2 regions of the Aeromonas sp. HMWF016 genome follow, and region 1 is predicted to be linked to the other one. Evidence: predicted binding sites of a transcription regulator. Region 1 holds the regulator's gene; the other holds the start of a gene.
The links. Region 1 encodes LexA, which represses DNA repair genes until DNA is damaged. Its sites were predicted from a motif close to ANCTGTNTNNNNANACAGNT; they were not measured.
Positions count from the first base shown of each region.

Region 2: a site for LexA is predicted at 5,730-5,749, ahead of AACS24_RS01850 (DUF4250 domain-containing protein). Genes of this name have one in related genera too.

Region 1 covers NZ_CAWNWX010000022.1:30,274-38,019, forward strand. Annotated here, with positions in the region: gene AACS24_RS02620 (flagellar basal body-associated FliL family protein) at 55-492, opposite strand; gene AACS24_RS02625 (chorismate--pyruvate lyase family protein) at 638-1,174, shown strand; gene ubiA (4-hydroxybenzoate octaprenyltransferase) at 1,171-2,040, shown strand; gene plsB (glycerol-3-phosphate 1-O-acyltransferase PlsB) at 2,110-4,533, opposite strand; gene lexA (transcriptional repressor LexA) at 4,738-5,364, shown strand; gene AACS24_RS02645 (hypothetical protein) at 5,741-6,040, shown strand; gene AACS24_RS02650 (SCO family protein) at 6,247-6,873, shown strand; gene dinF (MATE family efflux transporter DinF) at 6,876-7,746, shown strand, end outside.
Region 2 covers NZ_CAWNWX010000017.1:30,824-38,569, reverse strand. Annotated here, with positions in the region: gene ycaO (30S ribosomal protein S12 methylthiotransferase accessory factor YcaO) at 1-664, shown strand, start outside; gene focA (formate transporter FocA) at 1,058-1,906, shown strand; gene pflB (formate C-acetyltransferase) at 1,953-4,235, shown strand; gene AACS24_RS01860 (YcgN family cysteine cluster protein) at 4,530-4,964, opposite strand; gene AACS24_RS01855 (cell division inhibitor) at 5,219-5,704, opposite strand; gene AACS24_RS01850 (DUF4250 domain-containing protein) at 5,935-6,132, shown strand; gene AACS24_RS01845 (glycogen/starch/alpha-glucan phosphorylase) at 6,510-7,746, shown strand, end outside.

The DNA of each region.
Region 1 (7,746 bases):
CGACAAACCCGCCAGCCGGGGAGAATCCCTGCTGGCGGGTTTGCGAATGAAACGTTACTGGTAGAGGAATTTGGTGAAGATGAGCTCGCGCACCGCTTTCTTGCCGGTCTCTTTCACCAGCAGCTCGTTTGCCTTGGCTTCGCACTCCTTGCGCAGCTCTTCGCGGCTGACCAGGGACTTGATCTGGTCAGCACTCTTGCTGCCCATCAGGCGGATGATGGCGTCGCGGATCAGCGGATCATGCTGCTCCAGCAGCTTGAGGTCGCCCTCGTTGGCCGCCATCAACTCTACCGTCACCCGGACGTAGCCGAGGGTTTTGCCATCGCTCAGGTAGTTGGTAATGATGTCCGGATCGAGCAGGTGGTAGTAGAAGCCGGGTTTGGGGGCGGCGGCCGCTTCTCCCTCTGCGGGCGGCTCCTCTCCTCCGGAGGCATAGACCTGAAGTGCACCGCAGCTCAGCAACAACACCAGCAGAAATTTGAATAGCTTCATATGGATGGCTCATCAGCAAGAGATACCCCATTTTTGATGCTGCCATCGGGGCCGTCAAGCACGGATGTTCTTACATTTCGCGATTGATTTACGGATAATAAACCGGATTTTAACCTGAACACGGAAATCTCTGGATGGTGATGCTGTGAAGTCCGAGTTGACTGTTCCCCTCACGCTCTCGGGTAGCTGGCTGGCTCCGGAAAGCTGCGAATTGCCTGCCTCGCTGCGCCCCTGGTTGCTGGAGCCGGGCTCCATGACCCGGCGGCTGCGCCAGCACAACAGCCACTTCTCGGTCGAGTGGCTTGGCAATCATCAGGTCGCTCTCACTGCCGATGAGCAGTGGCTGGTGGATGCGCCCACCCCGGCCGGGATCTGCCGCGAGGTGATCCTGCACGGCGATCGGGGGCCGGCGGTTCTGGGTTGGACCCTGTTTGCCGATGTGGCGCTGGAGGGAAGCGGGTTGGCCGATCTTGGCGAGCAGCCGCTCGGCGAGCGGATATTCGGCCACGAGCCGGCACGGCGCGATCATCTGCAAGTGGCGCGCTTCGAGATCGCCGCCAACCCCCGCTGTCCGGCAGCTGTTGTCTGGGGGCGCCGTTCCCGCCTGTTTCTGGGGCCGTGGCCACTACTGGTGCACGAGCTGTTTCTGCCTTCTCTCGTTTGTAACAAGGAGCTGGAGTGAATCTGTTGACCAAGGAGCGAGGGCTGGCCTACATGCAGTTGGCTCGCATCGACAAACCCATCGGTACCCTGCTGCTGTTGTGGCCCACCCTCTGGGCGCTCTGGCTGGCGGCAGGTGGTGTCCCCAACCTCTGGAACCTTATCGTCTTTGCCGTGGGCGTCTTTCTGATGCGCTCGGCGGGCTGCGTCATCAACGACTATGCGGATCGTGACTTCGATGGCCACGTCAAACGCACCTCCGGGCGTCCGCTGCCGACCGGCAGGGTCGATCCGCGCGAGGCGCTGGCGCTCTTCTTCGTGCTGGCGCTCATCTCGTTTGCCCTGGTGCTGACCATGAACCCGCTCACCATCAGCCTGTCGTTTATCGCTCTGTTGCTGGCGGTCTGCTACCCCTTCATGAAGCGGCTGATCTCCAACCCGCAGTTTGTGCTCGGGCTGGCCTTCTCCTGGTCGATCCCCATGGCTTATGCGGCGCAGGCCAACGCCCTGCCCCTCGTCGCCTGGCTGCTCTTCTTGGCCAACCTGCTCTGGACCGTGGCTTACGACACCCAGTACGCCATGGTGGATCGGGACGATGACCTCAAGCTCGGCCTCAAATCGAGTGCCATCCTGTTTGGCCGTAACGACAAGCGGATCATCGGGGCGCTGCAATTGGGCACCCTGCTTATCATGCTGGTGGTTGGCCAGCTGATGGCGCTGGGGGGCTGGTATTACTGGGGATTGCTGGGGGCTGGCGTGCTCTTCGTCTACCAGCAGCGGCTGATCCGCGAGCGCGAGCGCGAAGCCTGCTTCAAGGCGTTTCTCAACAACAACTATGTAGGGGCGCTGATCTTCATCGGCGTGGTGCTCGATTACCTGCTGGCGTGACCTGTTCCCGCACAAATTCCGATAAAAAAGAAGGCCGCATCATGCGGCCTTCTTTGTTTGCGTTGCAGATCAGAGCTGGTTGCCCGCCTGAATGGTGCGGCGGATCTTGTTGCTCAGCAGCGGCACTATGTTGTCGGCCAGTGCCTGGAAGCGGCCGAGATCCGGCTTGCAGTCGGAGGAGAAGTAACCCTCTTTGCGCAGGGTGTGGATCAGGGTGCTGAACAGCTTCTGGTCGAAGAACTCGGGGGCGTTGATGCCGTGCAGGGTGCCGAGGCGCTCTGCCATCATCAGGCCGTCAGCTTCCAGCTGCTCCGCCTCGATATGGGGCTGGGCCAGCACTCGGGTCAGCACGATGGCGTAGCGCTGCAGGGTCTCCTGAATGCTCTCCGCCAGCAGCAGCAGGCGCATCTGGTTGGCCGGGTTGACCCAGTAGCCGCCATCGCGTGCCTCGATCAGCTGCTGACGCTGCAGCTCTGCCAGCAGGGCATCGACCAGCTCCGGCAGCTCTTCCTCTTCATAACGCAGGAACAGCTCGGTCTTGAGCAGCGGATAGATGTCGATGCAGCGGGCCATGATCTCGCTGCGGGAGATCCCCTCGCACCGCTCGATCAACGCCGCCACCAGAGAGGGCATGGCGAACAGGTGGAGGATGTTGTTGCGGTAGTAGGTCAGCAGGATCGCCTGATAGCGGTCCAGACTGATGATCTGCCCCAGCTTGTCCTCGCTTACCTCGAACTTGTTGAGCTCCATCGCCTGATCCAGCAGGGTCTTGGCATCCTCATCCGGAATAGTGCTCTGCGGGCTGTAAGGCACAGCCTTGAGCAGATCCAGATAGGTGTTGAGCTGGGCATGCAACTCGTCGCGGGTCAGGGCGTGGCGCTCGGCGGCCAGCAGCGCCAGCGCGCTCAGGGTCAGGCCGTTGACTGCGGCAGCCCCGTTGATGCGGGTCATCAGCAGCTCGGCCAGATCGTTGACGGTGCCCGCCATCCACTCCGGACGCTCCTCTTCCCCGATGTGTTTTTTCCAGTCCGGAATATGTTCGCTCAGGTAGCTGTTGAGGGTCAGCGGTTCGCCGAAGTTGACGAAGCCACGGCCGTAGTTGCGCAGCTTGCGCAGGATGCCAAGCACCTGCAGGAAGCTCTCCTTCTCCTTGCGGCTGCCCTTGAGCTCGTTGTGGTAGGTGTTCACCTCCATCACGTGCTCGTAACCCAGATAGACCGGCACCAGAGTCACCGGTCTGTCCAGTCCGCGCATCATCGCCTGCAGGGTCATCGCCAGCATGCCGGTCTTGGGCGGCAGCAGGCGACCGGTACGGGAGCGACCACCCTCGGTGAAGAACTCCACCGAATAACCCTTGGCGAACAGCAGGTTGAGGTATTCACGAAATACCGTGCTGTAGAGCGGGTTGCCCTTGAAGGTGCGGCGAATGAAGAAGGCGCCACCGTGGCGGAAGATGGGGCCCGCCGGCCAGAAGTTGAGGTTGATGCCCGCCGCGATATGGGGCGGCACCATCCCCTGGTGGTAGATGACGTAGGAGAGCAGCAGGTAGTCCATGTGGCTGCGGTGGCAGGGGACGTAGACGATCTCGTGCCCTTCCTGCGCCAACTGGCGTACCTTCTCGGCGCCATTGACCGACAAACCGCGGTAGAGCTTGTTCCACAGCCAGCCGAGGAAGCTCTCGCCCAGGCGGATCAGCCGGTAAGAGAAGTTGGAGGCGATCTCGTCCATGTAGCCATGGGCACGCTTTTGCGCCTTCTCGAGGCTGATTCCCTCGCGCTGGGCCTCCTCTTCAATCGCCTGCTGGATCACCGCGGAGTCGAGCAGCTGTTTGAACAGCAGGTGGCGGTTCGGCAGTTTCGGGCCGGTGGCAGCGAGTTGCTGGCGGCTGAAATGGGTACGAGCCACCCGCGCCAGTTTGTGGGCGATGGCTTCGTCGGTGCCATGTTTGTCCGCCATGTAGCGCAGGGAGAGCGGCGGGGAGAAGCGCACCAGATTTTCGCGACCCTTGAGGATCACGATGAGCGCTTTCTTCAGCCGGTTCGGCGCCAGGCTGCTGATGATGTTGAGGCCGGAGGCTTCTTCGCCTTCCCGACCCGGAGCGCGGCCCCAGAACAGGGTGACGGGCACCACCTGGATATCGAGTTCGGGATCCTGCTTGTGCAGATCCAGCAGCTGGTGGAACTCCTGCAGGAAGGGGAGCGGCTTGCTGCGTTTGCCAAACAGGGGAGGCGGACGATCCAGACAGACATAGCGCGGCAGCAGCTGGCCGTTAAGTTCCAGCGGCGTGAAGGGGCCGGGCAGACCGAGATCCTCACAGCACTGCTGCAGGGTCATCAGGTCAGTGATCGAACTGGTCTTCAGGGCGTAGACGATGGGTCTGGCCGGATCCAGATTGAGTTCAGTGATGGGATTTTCCGGCAGGCTCTTGTGATTGACCAAGCCGCTGACCGGCCATTGCAAGATGGCTCTGGAAATCTTCTGTCCTAGGGACATGTGCGTCTGCTCTCCAAAAAAATGCGGCGTGAGCATAGCAAATCGGTGGCCCCTTGTCGCCGAGAGGTACGATGAGTCAGCTGCGCAGGATCAAAACAGCGATAAATGAGCGGTTTGTCGCGACAAATGTCAGCTCTGCCTTGCCTTGGTCACTGCACTGTATATACTGCCAGTGTGCTGTATAAAAAGACAGGTGCCCATTCTATGAAACCCCTTACTCCCCGCCAGGCCGAAGTGCTGGAGTTGATCAAGGCGAATATGAGCGAAACCGGCATGCCGCCGACTCGCGCCGAGATTGCCCAGAAGCTTGGTTTCAAGTCGGCCAATGCGGCTGAAGAACATCTGAAGGCCCTGGCCAAAAAAGGGGTCATCGAGATCATGCCGGGCACGTCCCGCGGCATCCGCCTGCTGCTCGAAGAGGAGGAAGAGGTGCTGGAAGAGAGCGGCCTGCCCCTGATTGGCAAGGTGGCTGCCGGCGAACCTATCTTGGCGCAGGAGCATATCGAGAGCCACTATCAGGTGGATCCCGCCCTGTTTCATCCGCGAGCAGACTTTCTGCTGCGGGTGCAGGGGATGAGCATGAAGAACATCGGCATTCTGGATGGCGACCTGTTGGCGGTGCACAAGACTCAGGAGGTGCGCAACGGTCAGGTGGTTGTAGCCCGTCTCGATGAGGATGTCACCGTCAAGCGCTTCCAGCGCAAGGGCAGCCAGGTGTGGCTGCTGCCGGAAAACGAAGAGCTCTCCCCCATCGAGGTGGATCTCTCCAGCCAGCACCTTACCATCGAGGGTTTGGCCGTCGGCGTGATCCGCAACGCCGACTGGATGTAATTTCCCCTTTGCCATGAGACGGCCTCCTGCGGGAGGCCGTTTTGTTTTTGCGCTTTTCCTGTTGCCCTTGCCGCTAGCCCATTACGAAGAGACTCGATAGGAGTTCGACGAAGGGAGTGGCTGCCAATCATTCATTTCGGATATATGCTCAAATCAGGGTCTCGCCAATAAAGAGACTTCGTGCCATGCGTTGCCGGCCTGTGGCGGGTAATAGGGGCAAAGTCAGAACAAGCATGGGCAACACACCTTCACGGGATATGAAGGGAGAGGGGGCGCCTCAGCCATGGGGCGTCACTCGTGGTATGGCAAGTCGCCGTGCTGCCGGCAGAGTCGGGCAGGCGCAACAGCATAACTTGTCGGTCAGGGAGGACTGGTTATGGCATCGAGATCTCCATGGGATGCAGAGGTGAGGGAACTGGCACCGGTATCCTCCATCACCCGTTTTTTCAGAGGTAGCCGGTTGACTTGGTTTTACGGGCTCTGGCTGCACCACAAGGGGTCGCACTGGACGCTCTGGCTGGGTTGCCCGAAAGAGAAGGTGGTACAGCTGGTGCTGTTGTTCAAGCGCGGCCATGGTGTTGCCAAGTCGCAGGAAAACTGGTTGGCACCAGTGATCCCTATCAGTGCCAGAGCGCTCGGCAAAATGCTGCAGCAGAGGCGCATTAACCGCCCGTGAAGGGCATGGATGGCGCCAGAGACCCAGAAAACCGGCTCGCTCAAGAGCCGGTTTTTGTTTTTGCGGTTGCTGCTTAATTGAACCAAACGGTCTGTTCCTGACAGAGCAGTGTACAAGGAGTCTCCAGTTCATGTCCTGCTGGGGTACAATCCCCCACCTGTCTGGCTATCGATGCTGTGTGTACTGAACCGAAAGGGTCTCTTGTTATGATGAAGCTTCGCTATCCCCTGCTGTTTCTGCTGCTGACAGGCTGCCTGATCCTTGCCTTCTACCTCACCCAGCCAAAATGGCCGGAGCATGCTGACTACTATCCGGTTGGACGGGATATCAACAACTTCGAGCTGATCGATGCCGACAACAAGCCATTCACCCCGGCCAACTTGCTGGGACACTGGACCTTTCTCTTCGTCGGTTACACCTTCTGCCCCGATATCTGCCCCACCACGCTGGCCGATATACGCTCCGTCTACGATCAGCTGAAGAAGCTGGCACCGACCACTCAGGTGGTCTTTGTATCGGCGGATCCCCAGCGCGATGATCCGGCCCGTCTCAAAACCTATACCGCCTTCTTCAACCCCGAGTTCAAGGCTGCGACGGCGCCCCACGACAAGCTGTTCCCGTTCGTGCGCAATCTGGGGCTGGTCTACTCCATCGCCAAGGAGGGGGAGAAGGATTACCTGATCGATCACTCCGCTTCCATCGTCCTCATCAATCCCAAGGGCAAGTTGCAGGGGGTATTCCGACCCAAGGTGGAGCGCGGCCAGGTACCGCTGGTGCAGATGGATAGCATGCTCTCCGACTTCTCCCGCATCCTGAAGCTGACAGGTCACTGAGAGTGACGCACCCAGTTGCTCCTTGGTGGCGAGATCCCTCTCGCCACCGCGCCGTCTTTGCCCTCGCCCTGCCGATGGTCTTCTCCAATATCACCACCCCCCTGCTGGGGCTGGTGGATACCTGGGTGATCGGTCATCTCGGGCAGGCCTGGTTTCTCGGGGGCGTGTCGGTCGGGGCGACCCTTATCAATCTCATCTTCTGGCTGCTCGGCTTCCTGCGGATGTCCACCACCGGGCTGACGGCGCAGGCACACGGTGCTGCTGACGGACGGGCCCAGCTCGATACCCTGCTGCGTGGACTAGGGCTGGCCGTTGCCCTCGGGCTGGCCCTGCTTTTGCTGCTGTTCCCCCTGTTGCCCCGGTTAATTGCCCTGAGCGGCGGCTCGCCCGAGGTGCAGCTCTATGCCGGTCAGTATGTGGCGGTGCGGATCTGGAGCGCTCCGGCGGCGCTCTGCAATCTGGTGATCATGGGCTGGCTGCTGGGGATGCAGGATGCCCGCAGCCCCATGGTGATGCTGATCCTCACCAATCTGGTCAACATGGCGCTCGATGCGTTTTTTGTGCTGGGGCTGGGCTGGCAGGTGCGCGGCGTGGCGGCGGCCTCGGTGCTGGCGGACTACTGCGCGCTGGGAGTCGGCATCTGGTTGGTATGTCGTCAGCTGCGGCAATTGGCGCCGACGGTGTGGCAGGATGGCTGGCAGCGCTGGCGCCAGCTTGCCCCCATGGTGCGGCTGCTCGGCCTCAATCGCGATATCTTCCTGCGCTCCCTCTCGCTACAGCTCTGCTTTGCCTTTATGACTCTGCAAGGTGCCCGGCTGGGCGACGTGGCGGTGGCAGCCAATGCGGTGCTGCTCAACTTCCTGATGCTCATCT
Region 2 (7,746 bases), on a different contig from region 1:
GGAGCAGCCGGTCTATATCGCCGATTACGAGCACCTGGGCGTCTACGCCTGCCGCATCCTGGTGCCCGGCATGTCCGACATCTATCCGGCCGAAGATCTGCTGCTGGCCAACAACACCATGGGTGCCCATCTGCGCGAGACCATCCTGGCGCTGCCATCACTTGATTGGGATGCCGAGCAGTATATGGCGTTGTTTGATCAACTGGACGAAGAGGGGCACGACGAGCGCACCCGAGTGCGTGAGCTGCTGGGCATCGCTGCCGCCAAGGGCACAGCTCTGCACACCCTGCGGGTGGGTGAGCTGAAAGCCATGCTGGCGCTGGCTGCCGGTGAGCTGGAGACCGCGCTGGATCTCATCGACTGGACCATGGAGTTCAACCAGTCGGTGTTCCCGGCCGAGCGTGCCAGCTACTATCGTGCCCTGCGCGCCTGTGTCGAGCTTTTCCTCGACGAGGAGCGCGACCCCGAGCAGTATCGCGCCGTCTTCACCCGCATGTATGGCGAAGAGACGCTGGCACAGGCCTGGGCCAACGCCAGTGGCGAAGCGTGTTTCCACGGGCTGGAAGCAGCTGACTTGTCGCTTGTCCAATTCCCGCTGCACCAGAAGCTGCTGGCGGCCTACGAGAAGCTGCAAAAGGCCAAGCGTGCCCATCAGTGGTCATAAAAGATACATTGACAATGAGTGAGTAAAGGAGGGGCCGGTTGGCCCCTTCTGTTTGATGCAGATAAGCGATGTCGTTGTTATTCAAAGATGAAATAAAAAACAAAAAATACCTCTAAGGGGGTTGCAGGTAGGGCAGGGGGCATGCTTGGGAACTGCAAAGATATCTTGCCAATGCATGGTTTGTGTGGCGAACTATAAATTCTTTAAAATCATTATATTAAAAATCCAACACTTCTGTTTCAGCTGAAACCTGGTGTAAACTGGCGTAGCCATGCGGCTCAAATATTTGTAGTAAAATTACAATCGCACACTGATAAATTTGATCGATGTCAATTTTGGCCATTTGGCCCTTTGTTATGATTTCAACAGGCAAAACATTCAGGTAGATCATAATTGAAAGCTGAATCCCCATTCGATTGTCTCAAGCCCGAAGCCATCGCTGCACTGGCTGAAGACATCACCTACGCCAAGGCTACCAAGCCGGCATACAAGGTCATTCCACTGGCCATTACCGCAGGCGCTTTCATCGCCATCGCATTTATCTTCTACATCACAGTGACTACCGGAACCGGTTCCATGCCTTGGGGTATGGCCAAGCTGGTTGGCGGTCTCTGCTTCTCTCTCGGACTTATTCTCTGCGTACTGCTCGGTGCCGAGCTGTTCACCTCCACCACCCTGACGCTGGTAGCCAAAGCGGCCAACCGGATCAGCTGGGCCCAGCTGCTCAAGAACTGGGGGCTGGTCTACTTCGGCAACCTGATTGGCGGTCTGCTGATGGTGGCGCTGATCATCGTTTCTGCCGAGTACACGGCAGCAGACGGCCAGTGGGGTCTGAATGCCCTGAAAGTGGCTCAGCACAAAATTCACCACACCTTCTTCGAAGCAGTGGCGCTCGGTATTCTCTGTAACCTGATGGTATGTCTGGCTGCATGGATGGCATTCGGTGCCCGCAGCGCGACTGACAAGGTAGTGGTTATGCTGCTGCCGGTTGCCATGTTCGTTGCCTCAGGTTTCGAGCACAGCATCGCAAACATGTTTATGATTCCGGTTGGCATCGCTATCCATAGCGTGGCTGGCCCGGAGTTTTGGCAGGCCATCGGCCAGGATCCGGCAACCTTTGCTGACCTGACCGTATCCAACTTCGTCCTACACAACCTCATCCCTGTTACCATCGGCAATATCATCGGTGGTGGCGTGATGGTTGGTCTGACTTACTGGTTTATCTTCCGTCGTCATCATTAAGGATGATTGCGGGATACTACATCAATACCGTGTGAGGTAATGAAAAATGGCAGAACTTAACGAACAGTTCCAAAAAGCATGGGAAGGCTTCGCGGCCGGTGAATGGCAGACCTCTGTCAACACCCGTGACTTCATCCAGAAGAACTACACCCCGTATGAAGGTGACGAGTCCTTCCTGGCTGGCGCGACCGAAGCGACCACCAAGCTGTGGGACAAGGTCATGGAAGGGATCAAAATCGAGAACCGCACTCACGCGCCGGTCGATTTTGATACTGACCTGCCCTCCACCATTACCGCACACGATGCCGGTTATATCGATCAGAGCCTGGAGCAGATCGTTGGTCTGCAGACTGACAAGCCGCTGAAGCGCGCCATCATCGCCAACGGCGGTATCAAGATGGTTAAAACTTCTTGCGAAGTGTACGGTCGTCAATTGGACCCGATGGTCGAGAAGATCTTCACCGAGTACCGCAAGACTCACAACCAGGGCGTGTTTGACGTTTACACCAAAGACATCCTGAACTGCCGTAAGTCTGGTGTTATCACCGGTCTGCCGGATGCCTACGGCCGTGGCCGTATCATCGGTGACTACCGTCGTGTCGCTCTGTACGGTATCGACTTCCTGATGGCTGACAAACTGGCCCAGTTCAAGTCCCTGCAAGCTGACCTGGAAAACGGCGTCAATCTGGAAGCCACCATCCGTCTGCGCGAAGAGATCTCCGAGCAGCACCGTGCCCTGGCACAGATGAAGGTGATGGCTGCCAAGTACGGTTGCGATATCTCCGTACCGGCCAAGAACGCCAAAGAAGCCGTACAGTGGACCTACTTCGCCTACCTGGCGGCAGTCAAGTCCCAGAACGGTGCAGCCATGTCCTTCGGTCGTACCTCCAGCTTCCTGGACATCTACATCGAGCGTGACCTGCAAAAAGGCCTGATCACCGAGCAAGAAGCCCAGGAGCTGATGGACCACATGGTCATGAAGCTGCGTATGGTTCGCTTCCTGCGTACCCCGGAATACGATTCACTGTTCTCCGGCGACCCGATGTGGGCTACCGAGACCCTGGCTGGTATGGGCGTTGATGGCCGTACCCTGGTCACCAAGAACAGCTTCCGTATGCTGAATACCCTGTACACCATGGGCCCGTCCCCTGAGCCGAACCTGACCATCCTGTGGTCCGAGAAGCTGCCGGTCGGTTTCAAGAAGTACTGCGCCAAGGTATCCATCGAGACCTCTTCCGTTCAGTACGAGAACGACGATCTGATGCGTCCGGATTTCAACAACGATGACTACGCCATCGCTTGCTGTGTATCCCCGATGATCGTTGGTAAGCAAATGCAGTTCTTCGGTGCTCGTGCCAACCTGGCCAAGACCATGCTGTATGCAATCAACGGCGGTATGGATGAGAAGCTCAAGATCCAGGTCGGTCCGAAAACCGAAATGGTCAAGTCTGAGTACCTCGACTACAACGACGTGATGGATCGTCTGGATCACTTCATGGATTGGCTGGCCAAGCAGTACGTTGCTGCGCTGAACATCATCCACTACATGCACGACAAGTACAGCTACGAAGCCTCTCTGATGGCGCTGCACGACCGTGACGTATATCGCACCATGGCGTGTGGTATCGCTGGTCTGTCCGTAGCAGCTGACTCCCTGTCTGCTATCAAGTACGCCAAGGTCAAGCCGGTTCGTGACGAAGATGGCGTTGCCATCGACTTCGAAATCGACGGCGAATACCCGCAGTTCGGTAACAACGACGCTCGCGTCGATGACATCGCCTGTGACCTGGTTGAGCGCTTCATGAAGAAGATTCAGAAGCTGAACACCTACCGTGGCGCTGTTGCTACCCAGTCTGTTCTGACCATCACCTCCAACGTGGTATATGGTAAGAAGACCGGTAACACCCCGGATGGCCGTCGCGCTGGTGCTCCGTTTGGCCCGGGTGCCAACCCGATGCACGGTCGTGACCAGAAAGGTGCTGTTGCATCCCTGACTTCCGTTGCCAAGCTGCCGTTCGCTTACGCTAAAGATGGTATCTCCTATACCTTCTCCATCGTTCCGAACGCACTGGGTAAAGATATGGAAGCCCAGAAAGCCAACCTGGCTGGCCTGATGGACGGTTACTTCCACCACGAATCCAACGTAGAGGGTGGTCAGCACCTGAACGTTAACGTGATGAACCGTGAAATGCTGCTGGACGCCATGGAAAACCCGGAGAAATATCCGCAGTTGACCATCCGCGTATCCGGTTATGCCGTTCGCTTCAACTCTTTGACCAAAGAGCAACAGCAAGACGTCATCACCCGTACCTTCACCGCCGCTCTGTAATCGAGTCGCAGTGAGTAAAAACCGGCGCCAAGGCGCCGGTTTTTTTATGTCCCCATCTTGTCGGATTGGAGGGTTTTGTTAGTCTGCCTCTGCCTCTGCCTCTGCCTCTGCCTCTGCCTCTGCCTCTGCCTCTGCCTCTGCCTGGCATGCGTCTGGTTGTGAGGGGCGGGCATGTCTGTCATGTCTGTCAAATCAACGTGAATACTCTACCCGGATAGGCAAGCATGTCTTGCAGAAACAACAAGGGCCGCACCATGTGCAGCCCTTGTCTCTAGAAAATAGCGGGTTAGCGTGTCAGCTGGCCCAGGTGATGATGTGGTCAATCCACTCACCCGCCTCATCTTCGTGGATCACCTTGCCACGTACGGATTGTCCCGCTTGATGCATGGCTGAGCGGCTACCGGTCAGCAGGGGGTGCCACTCTGGCAAGGGTTGCCCTTCGGCAAGCAGGCGGTAAGCGCAAGTGGAGGGGAGCCAGTCATACTCGGCAATCTTGTCGTGGGTGATCTGCAGGCAATCCGGTTCCTTCTTGAAGCGGTTCATATAGTCGGAGCACTGGCAGGTTTTGGTGTTGAGCAGGTTGCAGGCTACGTTGGTGAACACCAGCTCTTCGGTATCTTCATCAATCAGCTTGTTGAGGCAGCATTTGCCGCAACCATCGCAGAGGGATTCCCATTCGGATTCAGTCATCTGCTGCAGACTCTTGGTCTGCCAAAAGGGGGCTTGCATCATACCGCTCACTTAATACACCTGATAAAACGCGTGGTTATACCCCTTGTCCCCCGGCATTTCAAGATGAGCGTACCAATGGTGAGAAAATATGAGTGGACTCGATATATTGCCTGGAGCCATAAGGTGCCTGCGTTGGAGTCAGGTTCATTGTACCGTCTGTTTAACCATCTCTTTCCAGACTCTTTGTGTGCCCATCATCTTCACTCAAATGGGTGTGAAGAAGGCGCTATCAAGAGGAGCTAGACTCTGGCTCAGTGATTGAGATAGATATCCTGCTCGCCATAACTCATTCGTGAACTGCTTGCAGCCATACGTTTGGTACCAAAGAAGCAGGCCAGGATGCCTGACTGCTGGCCAAGGCGCTGCAATCTGGCGTGATCCAACTCGATCTGTTCGGGCAGCCAGGTAAAGACCGCTGCACAATGCCCCTGACAAAGGCTGCGCTCCAGTGTCTGTTGCCAGTTCTTGATCTTCGGGCTGTGTACGATCAGCACCCGTTTCGGGTCTATACCACGCTCTTGCAAGCGGTTGGCCGCAGGGCGGCCGGGTGGGGCGATCAACAGGATCCATCCGGTATGGTTGTTACCGATGCGGGTCAATTCATCCAGAAACTGTTCATCGGAGTGAATACGCACGCTGGCTGTAGCCGATCCCGCTTTGCAGAGGATCCTTGTTGGCCATGGACGGCTGATGGTGCTGCTCATTGCGACAGAGGGAGAGTGCAGAGTCTGGTTCATATCCTTTATCCTGTATGAAAATACAAGCTGTATGTGCATACAGTAGTTCTGTTCTGGGTACCTGACAAGTTGTTTTTAAAGAAATATGTGATCGCTACGATGCAAATATTCTTTAAGCGATTGATTTTAAATAGATGAATAATCTATTGAAAGGTGGTGTTTTTTTGTTCTATGGACAAACACTGGTGTACCACCCATGGTTATACAGGTCGTCAAGAGGAGGAGCCGAGATGGATATCAGCACGTTGCTGCGTCTGGATGCCAACATTTTGCTGGGCATCATCAATGAGAAATTGCGGCTTGAATGTGATGGGCTGGAGGAGTTGCTGGCCTATTACGACATGAGTGAGGAGCTGCTGGCGGTGCGGTTGGGCCAGATTGGATATCACTATGATCCTTTGAGCAATCAGTTCAAGGCACACACCTGATGGTGCAATGCAGGTTTCATATTTGCCTTGTAGCATATATCGGCGCATTGAAATCGCTTTCAATGCGCCGTTTCAGTGCCTATTTTCAAGGATTTTCAAAGCCTGGCAATCGTTGAAAACCTATTCACGTTATTTTATTTTCACTTTAAGCATAACCTATTGATAAAGGTGGTTATTTTTTATGAATATCAACTGGTGAAAGGAAAGGGTTTTCACGCTTTTCGGGCTGTTTTCATCGGTTAAAGTGTGACTTGCGTTAACTTTTAATTGTGCGGCTTTCGTTAGTATTCTCACGCCGGTACATATTTTGAGATAACAACAGCGCCGGTCCCGATCCTCGGGATAACAATTTTATTTGTAACGAAGGAATATGGTTTATGGCTACCAAGAAGAAGACAGACCAGGATCTCCAACTGGATAAAGATCAGCTCAAGGCGAGTATCGTGCGTCACCTGCGTTCTACCTTGGGAACAAGCGAACAGAAAGCCTCTCACGATGCATGGTGGAAAGCCACCGCAGCGGCGGTTAACGAACAGGTTTACGAGCGCCTGACCCGCACTCAGCAGACTCACTTCAAGAAAGATACTCGTGCTATTCACTATCTCTCTGCTGAATTCCTGATGGGGCGTCTGACCTCCAACAACCTGCACAACCTCTCTCTTTACAAGATTTGTGAAGAGGCGCTGAGCGAACTCGGTCTGGATCTGACCGACCTGTGTGAACAAGAGCCCGATATGGCGCTCGGCAATGGTGGCTTGGGTCGTCTGGCTGCCTGCTTCATCGATTCGCTGGCAACCCTGAACTATCCGGCTGTGGGCTACGGTATCCACTACGAACACGGTCTGTTCCGTCAGGAGATCCAGGATGGTCGCCAGATCGAGCGTCCGGACTCCTGGCGTGAATACGGCAACCCTTGGGAGATCTGCCGTCCTGAGTCCGTACAGGAAGTCCCCCTCTATGGCTATGTCGAGACCGTCTTCGGCGATAACGGCGGCCTTAAGAAGGTGTGGCACGCGGGCCGCAAGATCAAAGGGGTGCCTTGGGATATCCCGGTAGTCGGTTTTGGCGGCAGCACCGTCAACATCCTGCGTCTGTGGGAATCCCGTGCCTCCGAGTTTTTTGACTGGGATGTGTTCAACGCCGGTGGTTATATCGACTCCCAGGCCGAGAAAGCACAGGCCGAAACCATCTCCAAGGTGCTCTATCCGAACGATGAGACCGATGCCGGTAAAGAGCTGCGCCTGATCCAGCAGTACTTTTTCTGCGCCTGTTCCATCAAGGACATCATGCGCCGCTACAAGCGGGTGCATGAGAGCGACTTCAGCAATTTCGCGGCCCAGATCGCTATCCAGCTCAACGATACTCACCCCACTATCGCCATTCCCGAACTGATGCGAGTGCTGGTGGATGAAGAGGGGCTGGACTGGGCCGCTGCCTGGGAGATCAGCTATCAGGTCTTCTCCTACACCAACCACACCCTGCTGCCAGAAGCGCTGGAGAAGTGGTCCGTCAGCCTGTTCGAGAAGGTGTTGCCACGCCATCTCGAGATCATTTATGAGATCAACGCCCGTTTCCTGAACGAGCTGGTCGAACCCAAGTGGCACGGCAACGATG